Regions from separate parts of the Streptomyces sp. NPDC046215 genome, predicted to be linked through region 1. Evidence: riboswitches for the same ligand, from Rfam matches in the RefSeq annotation. Region 1 holds a riboswitch; each other region holds the start of a gene.
What was found. A riboswitch is a leader RNA that binds a small molecule or an ion and turns the genes downstream of it on or off. The one in region 1 is predicted to bind thiamine pyrophosphate.
Positions count from the first base shown of each region.

Region 1 (3,942 bases):
AACAGTTGCGCGCCATGGCTCTCGACGCCATGTCCGCCATCTCGGCATGTGCGACTGTCGAATACCAGAACTACATAAAGGCGCGCGAAGCCCTGCGCGCGCTCTCTTCCCGAAAGCGCCGCCAGCCCGTGAGCGCCGGCGGCGCGCACGGCGAGGAGAGCGCCCCCGAAGGCGTCGCGGCCCCGGCCGCCCCGGATGACGCGACCATAGGGACCGCCGGCGCGGGCGCCGGTGCCGTGATCGCCGTCCTGGCCCCGGTCCTCGCCGGTATCGCCGCCCTGCTCTTCCTGGTGATCGGCTATGTGCTGCACACGATCGGAACGGACGCGACCGTCGCGGACCCCATGATCACCACGGGGTGGTGGTTCGCCGGTCTCACGGCCGCGGGAGCGTTCGTCGCCATGGTCGCCATGGTCCTCACGGCCCTGCGCAACGGCGTCGGCGCGGGCAGTGACGCGCGCGGGGTCGGCCTGACGGAAGAGGTCGACCGGGCCAGGGAAGCCTGGCGGCAGGCGCTCATCCACCGCGGGATACTGCCCTTCCTCCGCGAGGCGCTCGGCGGTCCCCCGGGCTCCCCCGCCGCCTCGCCGAAGCCCTTCGTCCCCAGACTTCCCGGCGGTCCCAGCCGCACCCCGCAGCTGGGTTATTCCCGTCCGGGCTTCACCAGCCCCGACAGTGAGTCCTCCCCCAGCCCCCGACCCAGCTACACCAGTCCCGACTTCACCAGTCCCGACTACGGGGGCCCGGACCACAACAGCCCCAACCGCCGGCCGAAGTGACCGGCCGGGCGACAGGCCCCGCGGCCGGGTGAGACGCCCGCTGAGCGCCCGTGAAGGGAGGCCCCGGCTGTTGCCGGGGCCTCCCTTCACGCCACCGCGGGGGCCCGCTCAGCGGGCCGTCAGTCGGCGATCGGCAGGTAGACGCGGTTGCCCGCCGCCGCGAACTCCTTGGACTTCTCCGCCATGCCCGCCGCGGGGTCCACGGCGAGATCGCCGCCGTGCTCGCGCCGGATGTCCTGAGAGATCTTCATGGAGCAGAACTTCGGCCCGCACATGGAACAGAAGTGCGCGGTCTTCGCCGGTTCCGCCGGCAGCGTCTCGTCGTGGAAGGCGCGGGCGGTGTCCGGGTCGAGGGCCAGGTTGAACTGGTCCTCCCAGCGGAACTCGAAGCGCGCGTCCGACAGCGCGTCGTCCCACTCCTGCGCGCCCGGGTGGCCCTTGGCCAGGTCCGCCGCGTGGGCCGCGATCTTGTAGGTGATCACGCCGGTCTTGACGTCGTCGCGGTCCGGCAGGCCCAGGTGCTCCTTGGGCGTGACGTAGCAGAGCATCGCCGTGCCCCACCAGGCGATCATCGCCGCGCCGATCCCGGAGGTGATGTGGTCGTACGCGGGCGCCACATCGGTCGTCAGCGGGCCGAGTGTGTAGAACGGCGCCTCCTCGCAGATCTCCTGCTGGAGGTCGATGTTCTCCTTGATCTTGTGCATCGGGACGTGCCCGGGGCCCTCGATCATCGTCTGGACGTGGTGCCGCTTGGCGATCGTGTTCAGCTCGCCGAGCGTCTTCAGCTCCGCGAACTGCGCCTCGTCGTTGGCGTCCGCGATGGAGCCGGGGCGCAGCCCGTCGCCGAGGGAGTACGTCACGTCGTACGCGGCGAGGATGTCGCAGAGTTCCTCGAAGTTTTCGTAGAGGAACGACTCCTTGTGGTGCGCCAGGCACCAGGCCGCCATGATCGAGCCGCCGCGCGAGACGATGCCGGTCTTGCGGCGGGCCGTGAGCGGGACGTAGCGCAGCAGCACGCCCGCGTGGACGGTCATGTAGTCCACGCCCTGCTCGGCCTGCTCGATGACCGTGTCCTTGTAGATCTCCCAGGTGAGCTCCTCGGCCTTGCCGTCGACCTTCTCCAGCGCCTGGTAGAGCGGCACGGTGCCGATCGGCACGGGGGAGTTGCGCAGCACCCACTCACGGGTGGTGTGGATGTTGCGGCCGGTGGAGAGGTCCATGACCGTGTCGGCGCCCCAGCGGGTCGCCCAGGTCATCTTCTCCACCTCCTCCTCGATCGAGGAGGTGACGGCGGAGTTGCCGATGTTGGCGTTCACCTTCACCAGGAACTTCTTGCCGATGATCATCGGCTCGATCTCCGGGTGGTTCACATTGGCCGGGAGCACGGCCCGGCCGGCCGCGATCTCCTCGCGGACGGTCTCGGGCGAAACGTTTTCCCGGAGGGCCACGTACTCCATCTCCGGGGTGACCTCACCCCGGCGGGCGTACGCGAGCTGGGTCACCGCGGTGCCGGCCCGGCCCCGGCGGGGCTGGCGCGGACGCCCGGGGAAGACCGCGTCGAGGTTCTTCAGCCCCCCGCGCGGCGACGTGTGCTTGAGGCCGTCGTCCTCGGGGCGCATCGGGCGCCCCGCGTACTCCTCGGTGTCACCGCGGCCGATGATCCAGTTCTCCCGCAGCGGCGGGAGGCCGCGCCGGACGTCCGTCTCGACGGCCGGGTCGGTGTACGGGCCGGAGGTGTCGTACAGCCGTACGTCCTGCCCGTTGGTGAGATGCACCCGCCGCACCGGAACCCTGAGGTCCGGTCGCGAGCCGGTCACGTAGTCCTTGTGCCAGCCGATCCGGCCGTTTTCGGACGTGCGTGCATCCTGCGAGGTCATGAGACCAGAACTCCCTACGCCGGCATTACCCGGTAACAGGTTCGGCGGTCGACGCAGCGATTTTCCGTACACGTGCGTACACGCACTACGGAGGTCAGCGCCCTCTCAGCCCGGTGCTCCGAGCTCCCGCGATTGCAAAGGTGCCACCACGCTAGCGCTTCCCCGGCCCGGAGGGCCAGGGGGGCTTGCGATGATCGGGGCGTGACCCCCGAGAACCGCTCCCCCCACGAGCCCACCCCTGCACACCCGCCCAGCTCGTCGCACAGCCACGGACATGCGCACGCGCACAGCCACGGACCGGCCAAACCGGTCTCCGCCCACCTCCGCAAGGTGATCGCGGCGGTCCTCATCCCGTTCGCCGCCGCGGTGCTCACCGGACTCGCCGTGCTGTGGCCCGGCGGCGCGCCGGACCACCCGCACTCCGGTCTCGGCCTCGACCGGCAGACCGAGTCCGGGCGGGTAGTCAAGATTGAAGAGATGGACTGCACCAAGGCCGGCGCCGCGCCGCAGCAGCCGGTGCGGCAGCAGCCGGGCGGGGAGGGCGGGCCGCCTCCACCGCCCCGAGGGCCCTGCGAGAAATCGGAGATCGAGGTCACCTCCGGCCCTCACAAGGGCCGCACGTTCACCGAGCTCGTCCAGCCGACGGCCTCACGGCACTACTCCGTCGGCCAGAAGGTCATCCTCGCGTACGCCCCCAAGGCGCCCGAGAAACTCCAGTACTCGGTCACGGACGTGGACCGGACGCTGCCCATAGCGCTGCTCGCCGGGCTGTTCGCCCTCGCCGTCGTGGCGGTGGGCCGGCTGCGCGGCGTCTTCGCGCTGATCGCCCTGGTCATCAGCTTCGGTGTGCTGACGCTGTTCATCCTGCCGGCGATCCTCCAGGGGTCCGACCCGCTGGTGGTGGCCGTCATCGGCGGCAGCGCCATCATGCTGATCGCGCTTTACATGTGCCACGGACTCTCCGCCCGCACCTCCGTGGCGGTGGTCGGCACGCTCACCTCGCTGCTGCTCATCGGCCTCCTGGGCGCCCTCTTCACCGGCTGGGCGCACCTGACGGGCGACACCGACGACCAGACGGGGCTGGTCCACGGCCTCTACCCGCAGATCGAGATCCGCGGGCTGCTGCTCGCCGGCATCATCATCGGCTCGCTCGGCGTCCTGGACGACGTGACGGTCACGCAGACGTCCGCGGTCTGGGAGCTGAAGGAGGCCGACCCCGGCGCCGGTTGGCGCAAGCTCTACGGGGCGGCGATGCGCATCGGGCGGGACCACATCGCCTCGGTGGT
Region 1 is NZ_JBEYZW010000031.1:35,100-39,041, reverse strand. It holds gene ABZ951_RS16080 (hypothetical protein) at 1-779, shown strand, start outside; gene thiC (phosphomethylpyrimidine synthase ThiC) at 899-2,656, opposite strand; TPP riboswitch at 2,650-2,796, opposite strand; gene ABZ951_RS16070 (YibE/F family protein) at 2,858-3,942, shown strand, end outside.

Region 2 (3,942 bases), on a different contig from region 1:
TGATCAGCTGGAAGTTGTGCGGGTTGCGGATGCCGAGCCCGGAGCCGATCGGCGACCCCAAAGGCATGATCGCCGCGCAGCCGGCGTCCTCCAGCTTCCGGGCGAGGACCGGGTCGTCGTTGGTGTACGGCAGCACGGTGAAGCCGTCGTCGACGAGGATCTCGGCCGCGTCCAGCAGCTCGATCGGGTCGGGCAGCAGCGTGCGCTCGTCCGCGATCACCTCCAGCTTGACCCAGTCGGTACCGAGCGCCTCCCGGGCCAGCCGGGCGGTGAGGACCGCCTCCCCGGCGGTGAAACAGCCCGCCGTGTTCGGCAGGACGCGGATGCCGTGCCGGTCGAGGACGGAGAGCACCGAACCCCGGACGTTCGCGTCCAGACGGCGCATCGCGACGGTGGTCAGCTCGGTGCCGGAGGCGAGCAGGGCCCGCTCCATGACATCGAGGCTGGGCGCCCCGCCCGTGCCCATGATCAGCCGGGAGGTGAAGGTCGTGCCGGCGATGGTGAGCAGATCGTCTGCCATCAGGGCTGATCAGCCTCCCTGCACGGCGGTGAGGACCTCGACGCGGTCACCGTCGCCGAGGGTGGTGGCGGGCCACTGCCCCCGCGGCACGACCGCTTCGTTGACGGCGGCGGCGACACCGCTGTGCGCCGTGGTCAGGCTCGCCACGAGCCCGTCGAGGGTCAGGCCCCGGGGTATCGCGCGGCGCTCGCCGTTGAGGCTGATGCCGACCTGGGCCTCGGGCCGGTCGGTGGGGTCGGTGGGATTCATGCGGGCGGCTCCTGGAGGGCGTTCGAGAAGCGTCGGGGGGAGAAGGGGCGGGCTTCCTCGGGGAGCCGCCCGCAGGTCAGCACCTCGGCCATGACGTCGCCCGTCACCGGGGTGAGGAGGACGCCGTTGCGGTGGTGGCCGGTCGCGGCGTGCAGACCGGGCAGGGCCGTCGGGCCGAGGAGCGGCGCGTTGTCGGGGGAGCCGGGGCGCAGCCCCGCGCGGGCTTCCACCAAAGGCAGCTCGGTGATCCCCGGGACCAGCTCGTGCGCGTCGCGCAGCAGCTCGTAGACACCGCCCGCGGTGACGGTGGTGTCCCAGCCGAGCTCCTCGGTGGTCGCGCCGACGACCAGCTCGCCGTTGGACCGCGGCACGAGGTAGACGTCGCCGCCGCGCACCACCGCCCGTACGGTCCGGGACAGGAACGGCGCGTACGAGCCGGGCACGCGCAGCCGCAGGACCTGCCCCTTGACCGGGCGGACCGGCGGCAGGACGTGCTCGGGGACCCCGGCCATGATGCCGCTGCGGCTGCCCGCCGCGAGCACCGTCTGGCCGGCCGGGACCCGGGTGCCGTCGGCCAGCTCGGCACCGGCCGCCCGCTCCCCGTCGCGCAGGAGCCGCACCGCTTCCGCCCGGTGGAAGACCACCCCGGCCCGCTCACAGGCCGTGAGCAGGGCCCGGGCGAGCCGCCGCGGGTCGGTCTGGTGGTCACCGTCCACGCGCAGCCCGCCGCTCACCCCCGGCGCCAGCATCGGCTCCAGCCGGCGGCACTCCCGCCCCGTGAGCCACTGCGACTCCAGGCCGGACCGCAGCTGGAGGGCGTGCAGCTCCCGCAGGTGCTCCCGGTCGTCGGCGTCGAGGGCGACGGCGAGCGTGCCGCAGGCGCGGTAGCCGGTGTCCTGGCCGCTGGCCTCCTCCAGCTCGGCTGTGAACTGCGGATAGCGCCGCGCGGAGGCCAGGTTCAGGGCCAGCAGGGTCTGCTCGCCGTGGTGCAGTTCGGTCACCGCCGCCAGCATCCCGGCGGCGACCTGGGCCGCGCCCCCGCCGGGCGCCGGGTCCGCGACGGCCGTGCGCAGGCCCCGCTGGGCGGCCCGCCAGGCGGTGACCAGCCCGATGACACCGCCGCCGACGACGAGGACGTCACAGATCCCCGGCGGCGTGCCCGAGGGCGTGGTGGAAGACGCGTACATGGGCGTCCAGCCCCTCCCTTCGCCGGCATGACCCGGATCAGGTTCGTACGGTCGGAGGCCGTCCAGCCTCCCTCTCAGCCCGGTGCGTCCGGGCTCCCGCGAGTGCTTGCAGCGGCCACCCTAGTACGGCCGCGGAGGCGACCGGAAGGCCGGACCGGGGGCGCCCGGGCGGCCCGGCGGCGACCGCGCGACCACGGCGGACACCGTCACTGTGTGTCGTAGGTCTCGTCACACGGTGCTCCGGTACGGCCCCGCGCCCGCCCTACAGTGATCGGGTGAGCGAGCACCGGAACGACACACAGACCTCCCACGACCGGCGCGTCGTCATCGTGGGCGCCGGGATGGCCGGGGTACAGACCGCCGTGGCCCTGCGCGAACAGGGGTGGCAGGGCGGCGTCACCCTGCTCGGCGCGGAGCCGCACCCGCCGTACGACCGGCCGCCGCTCTCCAAGGCCGTGCTGCTGGGCAAGGCCGAGGGCTCCGCCTTCGAGGTGGACTTCGCCTCCCTCGGGATAGACCTGGAACTCGGCCGGGAGGTCACCGGGCTGCGGGCCGGCGAGCACGTGGTGGACACCGCCGCCGGGCCCGTGCCCTACGACGTGCTCGTCATCGCCACCGGCGCCCACCCCGTCCTGCTGCCCGGCAGCGAGGACGTGCCCGGCGTGCACCTGCTGCGCACCCTGGACGACGCGCTGCGGCTGCGCCCGGTGCTCGCCGGCCAGGTCGACGTCGTGGCCGTGGGCGCGGGCTGGATCGGCGCCGAGTTCGCGACAGCGGCGCGTGAGGCGGGCTGCCGGGTGACCGTCGTCGAGGCCGCGGACCGGCCGCTGGCCGGCGCCCTGCCCGCCGAGGTCGCCGCCTACATGGCCGCCTGGTACGCGGACAGCGGCGCCCGGCTGCTCACCGGCGCGCGCGTCGCCGCCGTCGAGCCCGGCGCGGTGGTCCTGGCCGACGGCACCCGGCTGCCGGCCGGCGCGGTCGTCGTCGGCATCGGGGCCCGGCCCGCGACCGCGTGGCTGGCGGGCTCGGGCATCGAGCTGGCCCCGGACCGGTCCGTCGCCACCGACGCCCGCCTGAAGACCTCCCTGCCCGACGTCTACGCGGTCGGCGACTGCGCGTCCTTCCCCTCCGCCCGGTACGGGGAACGGCTGCTGGTCCACCACTGGGACAACGCCCTCCAGGGGCCGCGGACCGTCGCCGGGCACATCGTCCACGGGGCGGCCGAGGACGCGCTCTACGACCCGGTGCCCTACTTCTGGTCCGAGCAGTTCGGGCGGTTCGTCCAGTACGCCGGCCACCACGGGGACGCCGACGAGCTGGTCTGGCGGGGCGACCCGGCCGGCGCCGCGTGGACCGTGTGCTGGCTGCGCGGCGACGTGCTCGTCGCGCTGCTGGCCGTGGGGCGGCCCCGGGACCTGGCCCAGGGCCGCAAGCTCATCGAGCGGGGCGCCGCCCTCGACCGCGCCAAGGCGGCGAACGCCTCGGTGCCGCTGAAGTCCGCCGCGGTCTGAGGGCTCGGCGCACGGCCCGTCCCGGCGGCTTGCTGACGACTCGCTGACGCCGGGTCGGGTCAACCCGGCTACCCACTGTCAGTCCCAGATGGCAGGCTTGTCCCCGTGACCGAGATTGACGCAAAGATCGATGCTCTCGTTCCCGCCTGGCTCACCCTCCCCGACATCGCCGAGAACCTCGGCATCGAGGTGACGCGTGTGCGCCAGCTGGTCAAGGAGGGCCAGCTGATCGCGGTGCGCCGCGGCGAGAACAGGGCACTGCACGTGCCCGCCGACTTCATCAAGGACGGCAAGGTCGTCAAGGGCCTCGTCGGGACCTTGACGCTGCTCAGGGACGACAGCTTCAACGACGAGGAAATGCTGGAGTGGCTGTTCACCCCTGACGAGACCCTCCCCGGCACTCCCGCGCAGGCCCTGCGCGAGAATCGCGGCACGGAGGTGAAGCGCCGGGCCCAGGCGCTCGCCGTCTGAGCCG
Region 2 is NZ_JBEYZW010000071.1:32,766-36,707, reverse strand. It holds gene ABZ951_RS25680 (thiazole synthase) at 1-520, opposite strand, end outside; gene thiS (sulfur carrier protein ThiS) at 530-769, opposite strand; gene thiO (glycine oxidase ThiO) at 766-1,956, opposite strand; TPP riboswitch at 1,954-2,066, opposite strand; gene ABZ951_RS25665 (FAD-dependent oxidoreductase) at 2,232-3,467, shown strand; gene ABZ951_RS25660 (Rv2175c family DNA-binding protein) at 3,573-3,938, shown strand.
Region 2: linked by a shared signal. The riboswitch ahead of thiO (glycine oxidase ThiO) and the one ahead of thiC (phosphomethylpyrimidine synthase ThiC) in region 1 are both predicted to bind thiamine pyrophosphate.

Region 3 (3,942 bases), on a different contig from region 1:
GGACGAGCCGGCCGGCCCGCCGGGTGAGCGCGGCGGCCGCCAGTCCGCCCACCACGACCGCGATGCCGGTGGCCGCCAGCCCGTACGCCAGGGAGTTCCCGACGGCCTCCAGCGGGGGCACGACGAACGTCCCGCCGTTGTCCCCCGCCGATGCCAGGGCCCGGTAGAAGGCGAAGCCGAAGCCGTCCGGGCCGTCGAAGGAGCGCAGGACGAGCACCACGAGCGGCAGGACGACGAGCAGCGCGGCCACGGTCAGGACGAAGCCCAGCAGGTTCCACTGGGCGGCGCCCCGCGGGCGGCGGGAGGTGTGCGCGGCGTCGACCAGCTTCAGGGCGGATTCCCTGCGCCGCACCGTCCGGGCGTGCACGGCCAGCAGCACCGCGACGGCCGCGAACTGCACGAGCGTGAGGACGGCGGCCGTCGGCAGGTCCAGCAGCTGCGCGGTCTGCTGGTAGATCTCCACTTCCAGGGTGGCGTAGCGGGGCCCGCCGAGGATCTGCACGACGCCGAAGGAGGTGAAGGTGAAGAGGAAGACCATGAGGGCGGCGGCGGCCACGGCGGGGGCGAGGGCGGGCAGGGTCACCCACCGCCACGCCGAGAACCGGCCGGCGCCCAGCACCCGTGCCGCCTCTTCCTGGCGGGGGTCGAGCTGGGCCCAGAGGCCGCCGACGGTCCGCACGACGACGGCGTAGTTGAAGAAGACGTGGGCGAGGAGGATCGCCCAGACCGTGGTGTCCAGGCGCACCCCCCAGGTCTCGTCCAGCAGCCCGCCGCGGCCGAGCAGTGCCAGGAAGGCCGAGCCGACGACGACGGTCGGCAGGACGAAGGGGACGGTGACCACGGCCCGCAGCAGGTGCTTGCCGGGGAAGTCGAAACGCGCGAAGACGTACGCCGCCGGGAGGGCGAGGGCGAGGGTCAGGGCGGTGGAGGCGGCGGCCTGCCAGGTGGTGAACCACAGGACGTGCCCGACGGCGGGGTCGGTGAGGACCTCGCCGACCCGCCCGAACTGCCACTGCCCGCCGTCCTTGAGCCCCCGGGAGACGATCGCGGTGACGGGGTAGGCGAAGAAGACGCCGAAGAAGGCCAGCGGCACGGCCATCAGCGCGCACCGCACCGCCGCCTGCCGGATGGCCGGCCGCCGGGAGTCGCCCGGGGCGGCCCGCTCCGGGAGGTCTACTTCAGGACGAGCGAGGACCATGCCTTGACCCACTGGTCGCGGTTCTTGGCGATCTTCTCCGGGGCGAGGGTCTCCGGGGAGTCGACCTTCGCGCCGTACTTGGTGAACAGGCCGGGCAGGGCGGCGTCCTGGTGGGCGGGCTTGACGAACATCTTCAGGGGCATGTCCTCCTGGAACTTCTTGTCCAGCAGGAAGTCGATCAGGGCCTTGCCGCCGTCGGTGTTCTTCGCGCCCTTGAGCAGCCCGGCGAATTCGATCTGCCGGAAGCAGGTACCGGTGGCGACCCCGGTCGGGGCCTCCTCGGGCTCCGGCTTGACGCCCATGACCTCGGCGGGCGGGCTGGAGGCGTAGGAGACGACGAGCGGCTTGTCGCCCTTGGCCTTCTTGCCTCCCGCGGAGCCGGAGAAGCGCTCGCTGTAGGCCTGCTCCCAGCCGTTGACGACCTCGACGCCGTTGTCCTTGAGCTTCTTCCAGTAGTCCTGCCAGCCGGAGTCGCCGTACTTGGCGATGGTGCCGAGCTGGAAGGCGAGACCGGGCGAGGAGGTCGCGGGGTTCTCGGTGACCAGAAGGTTCTTGTACTCCGGCTTGATCAGGTCGTCGAACGTCCGCGGCGGGGTGAGCTTGTGGTCGGCGAAGTAGGCGCGGTCGTAGTTGACGCAGATGTCGCCGGTGTCGATCGGCGTCACCCGGTGCTCGGCGGCGTCGGCCTGGAGGTCCTTGGGGACGCGGTCGAGGCCCTTGGCCTCGTACGGCGTGAAGAGGCCCTTGTCGAGCGCCCGCGACAGCAGGGTGTTGTCGACGCCGAAGAAGACGTCGCCCTGCGGGTGGCTCTTGGAGAGGATCGCCTGGTTGACGGCCGTGCCGGCGTCCCCGCCCTTGATGACCTTGACCTTGTATCCGCTCCGGCGCGTGAACTCCTGGAGCACCTCGGGGGACGCCTCGAAGGAGTCGTGCGAGACGAGGGTGACGGTCTTGCTCCCGCCCGCCGACCCGCCGGAGTCGTCCGAGCCGCCGCAGGCCGCCAGCACGGGCAGGCAGACGGCGGTGGCGGCGGCCGCGCCGAGGGCACGCCTGAGGTTGGTGTTCATGATCGAGCTGACTCCCTACGCCGGTATGACCCGGATCAGGTCCGAGGGTCTGCGGGCTGTGCCGCACTCTCAGCGCGCTGGGCGCTCCCCTGTCGGATTGTTCACTTGTGCGAAGGCACCGTATCAGTGCCGGTGCGCGGCGCCACCGGTCAGTACCGGTGGCCGGCTCAGCGCTCGGCGGCGGCCAGCTGGCCGCAGGCGCCGTCGATCTCCTGGCCGCGGGTGTCCCGTACGGTCACGGGGACGCCGTGGGCGGCGATGGCCGCGACGAACGCCCGCTCGTCCTCCGGCCGGGAGGCCGTCCACTTGGAACCCGGGGTGGGGTTCAGCGGGATCAGGTTGACGTGGACGCGCTTGCCCTTGAGGAGCCGGCCGAGGAGGTCGCCCCGCCACGCCTGGTCGTTGATGTCGCGGATGAGGGCGTACTCGATGGAGATCCGGCGGCCGGACTTCTCCGCGTACTCCCAGGCGGCGTCGAGGACCTCGCGGACCTTCCAGCGGGTGTTGACGGGCACCAGGGTGTCGCGCAGCTCGTCGTCGGGCGCGTGCAGCGAGACGGCGAGGCGGCACTTGAAGCCCTCGTCGGCGAACCGCAGCATGGCCGGGACCAGGCCGACGGTGGAGACGGTGATCCCGCGCTGGGAGATGCCCAGGCCGTCCGGCTCGGGGTCGGTGAGCCGCCGGATGGCGCCCACGACCCGCTTGTAGTTGGCGAGCGGCTCGCCCATGCCCATGAAGACGATGTTCGACAGCCGCGCGGGCCCGCCCGGCACCTCGCCGTCGCGCAGCGCGCGCATGCCGTCCACGATCTGGTGGACGATCTCGGCGGTGGACAGGTTGCGGTCCAGCCCGGCCTGGCCCGTGGCGCAGAACGGGCAGTTCATCCCGCATCCGGCCTGGGAGCTGATGCACATGGTGACCCGGTCGGGGTAGCGCATCAGCACGGACTCGACCAGGGTGCCGTCGTGCAGGCGCCACAGGGTCTTGCGGGTGGTGTCGTCGTCGCACGAGATGTGCCGGACGACACTCATCAGCTCCGGCAGCAGCTCGGCCGCGAGCTTCGTCCGGGCCGCGGCCGGGATGTCGGTCCATGCCTCGGGGTCGTGCGCGTACCGGGCGAAGTAGTGCTGCGACAGCTGCTTGGCGCGGAAGGGCTTCTCGCCGATCGCGGCGACCGCCTCACGGCGCTCGGCGGGCGAGAGGTCGGCAAGGTGTCGCGGGGGCTTCTTGGCCCCGCGAGGGGCGACGAACGTCAGTTCTCCAGGCGCGGGGGCCATGAGCGAAAACTCCTCATTGCTACGGGATTGCTACGAGAGCGGATGATCTCCGCACGCGCGGAGCCAGCGGCAGGACAATGCCGGAACCCGGAGATCTCACAGGGGAACCCCCGCGGGCGCGGGGCCGGAAAAGGGCCCGTCGCACGGCGACGAGCCCTTCCAGAGTACCCGGCCCGCGTTCAGGCCGAGCCGACGAAGATCACCATCAGCAGCCACACCACCGGTGCGGTCGGCAGCAGCGAGTCCAGCCGGTCCATGATCCCGCCGTGACCGGGCAGCAGGGCGCCCATGTCCTTGATGCCCAGATCACGCTTGATCATGGACTCCCCCAGGTCGCCCAGCGTGGCGCTGGCCGCGACGGCGAGACCCAGCAGCAGACCCTGCCACCACGCTCCGCCGT
Region 3 is NZ_JBEYZW010000034.1:34,854-38,795, forward strand. It holds gene ABZ951_RS16995 (iron ABC transporter permease) at 1-1,099, opposite strand, end outside; gene ABZ951_RS17000 (thiamine ABC transporter substrate-binding protein) at 1,174-2,265, opposite strand; TPP riboswitch at 2,261-2,366, opposite strand; gene rlmN (23S rRNA (adenine(2503)-C(2))-methyltransferase RlmN) at 2,433-3,542, opposite strand; gene ABZ951_RS17010 (phosphatidate cytidylyltransferase) at 3,722-3,942, opposite strand, start outside.
Region 3: linked by a shared signal. The riboswitch ahead of ABZ951_RS17000 (thiamine ABC transporter substrate-binding protein) and the one ahead of thiC (phosphomethylpyrimidine synthase ThiC) in region 1 are both predicted to bind thiamine pyrophosphate.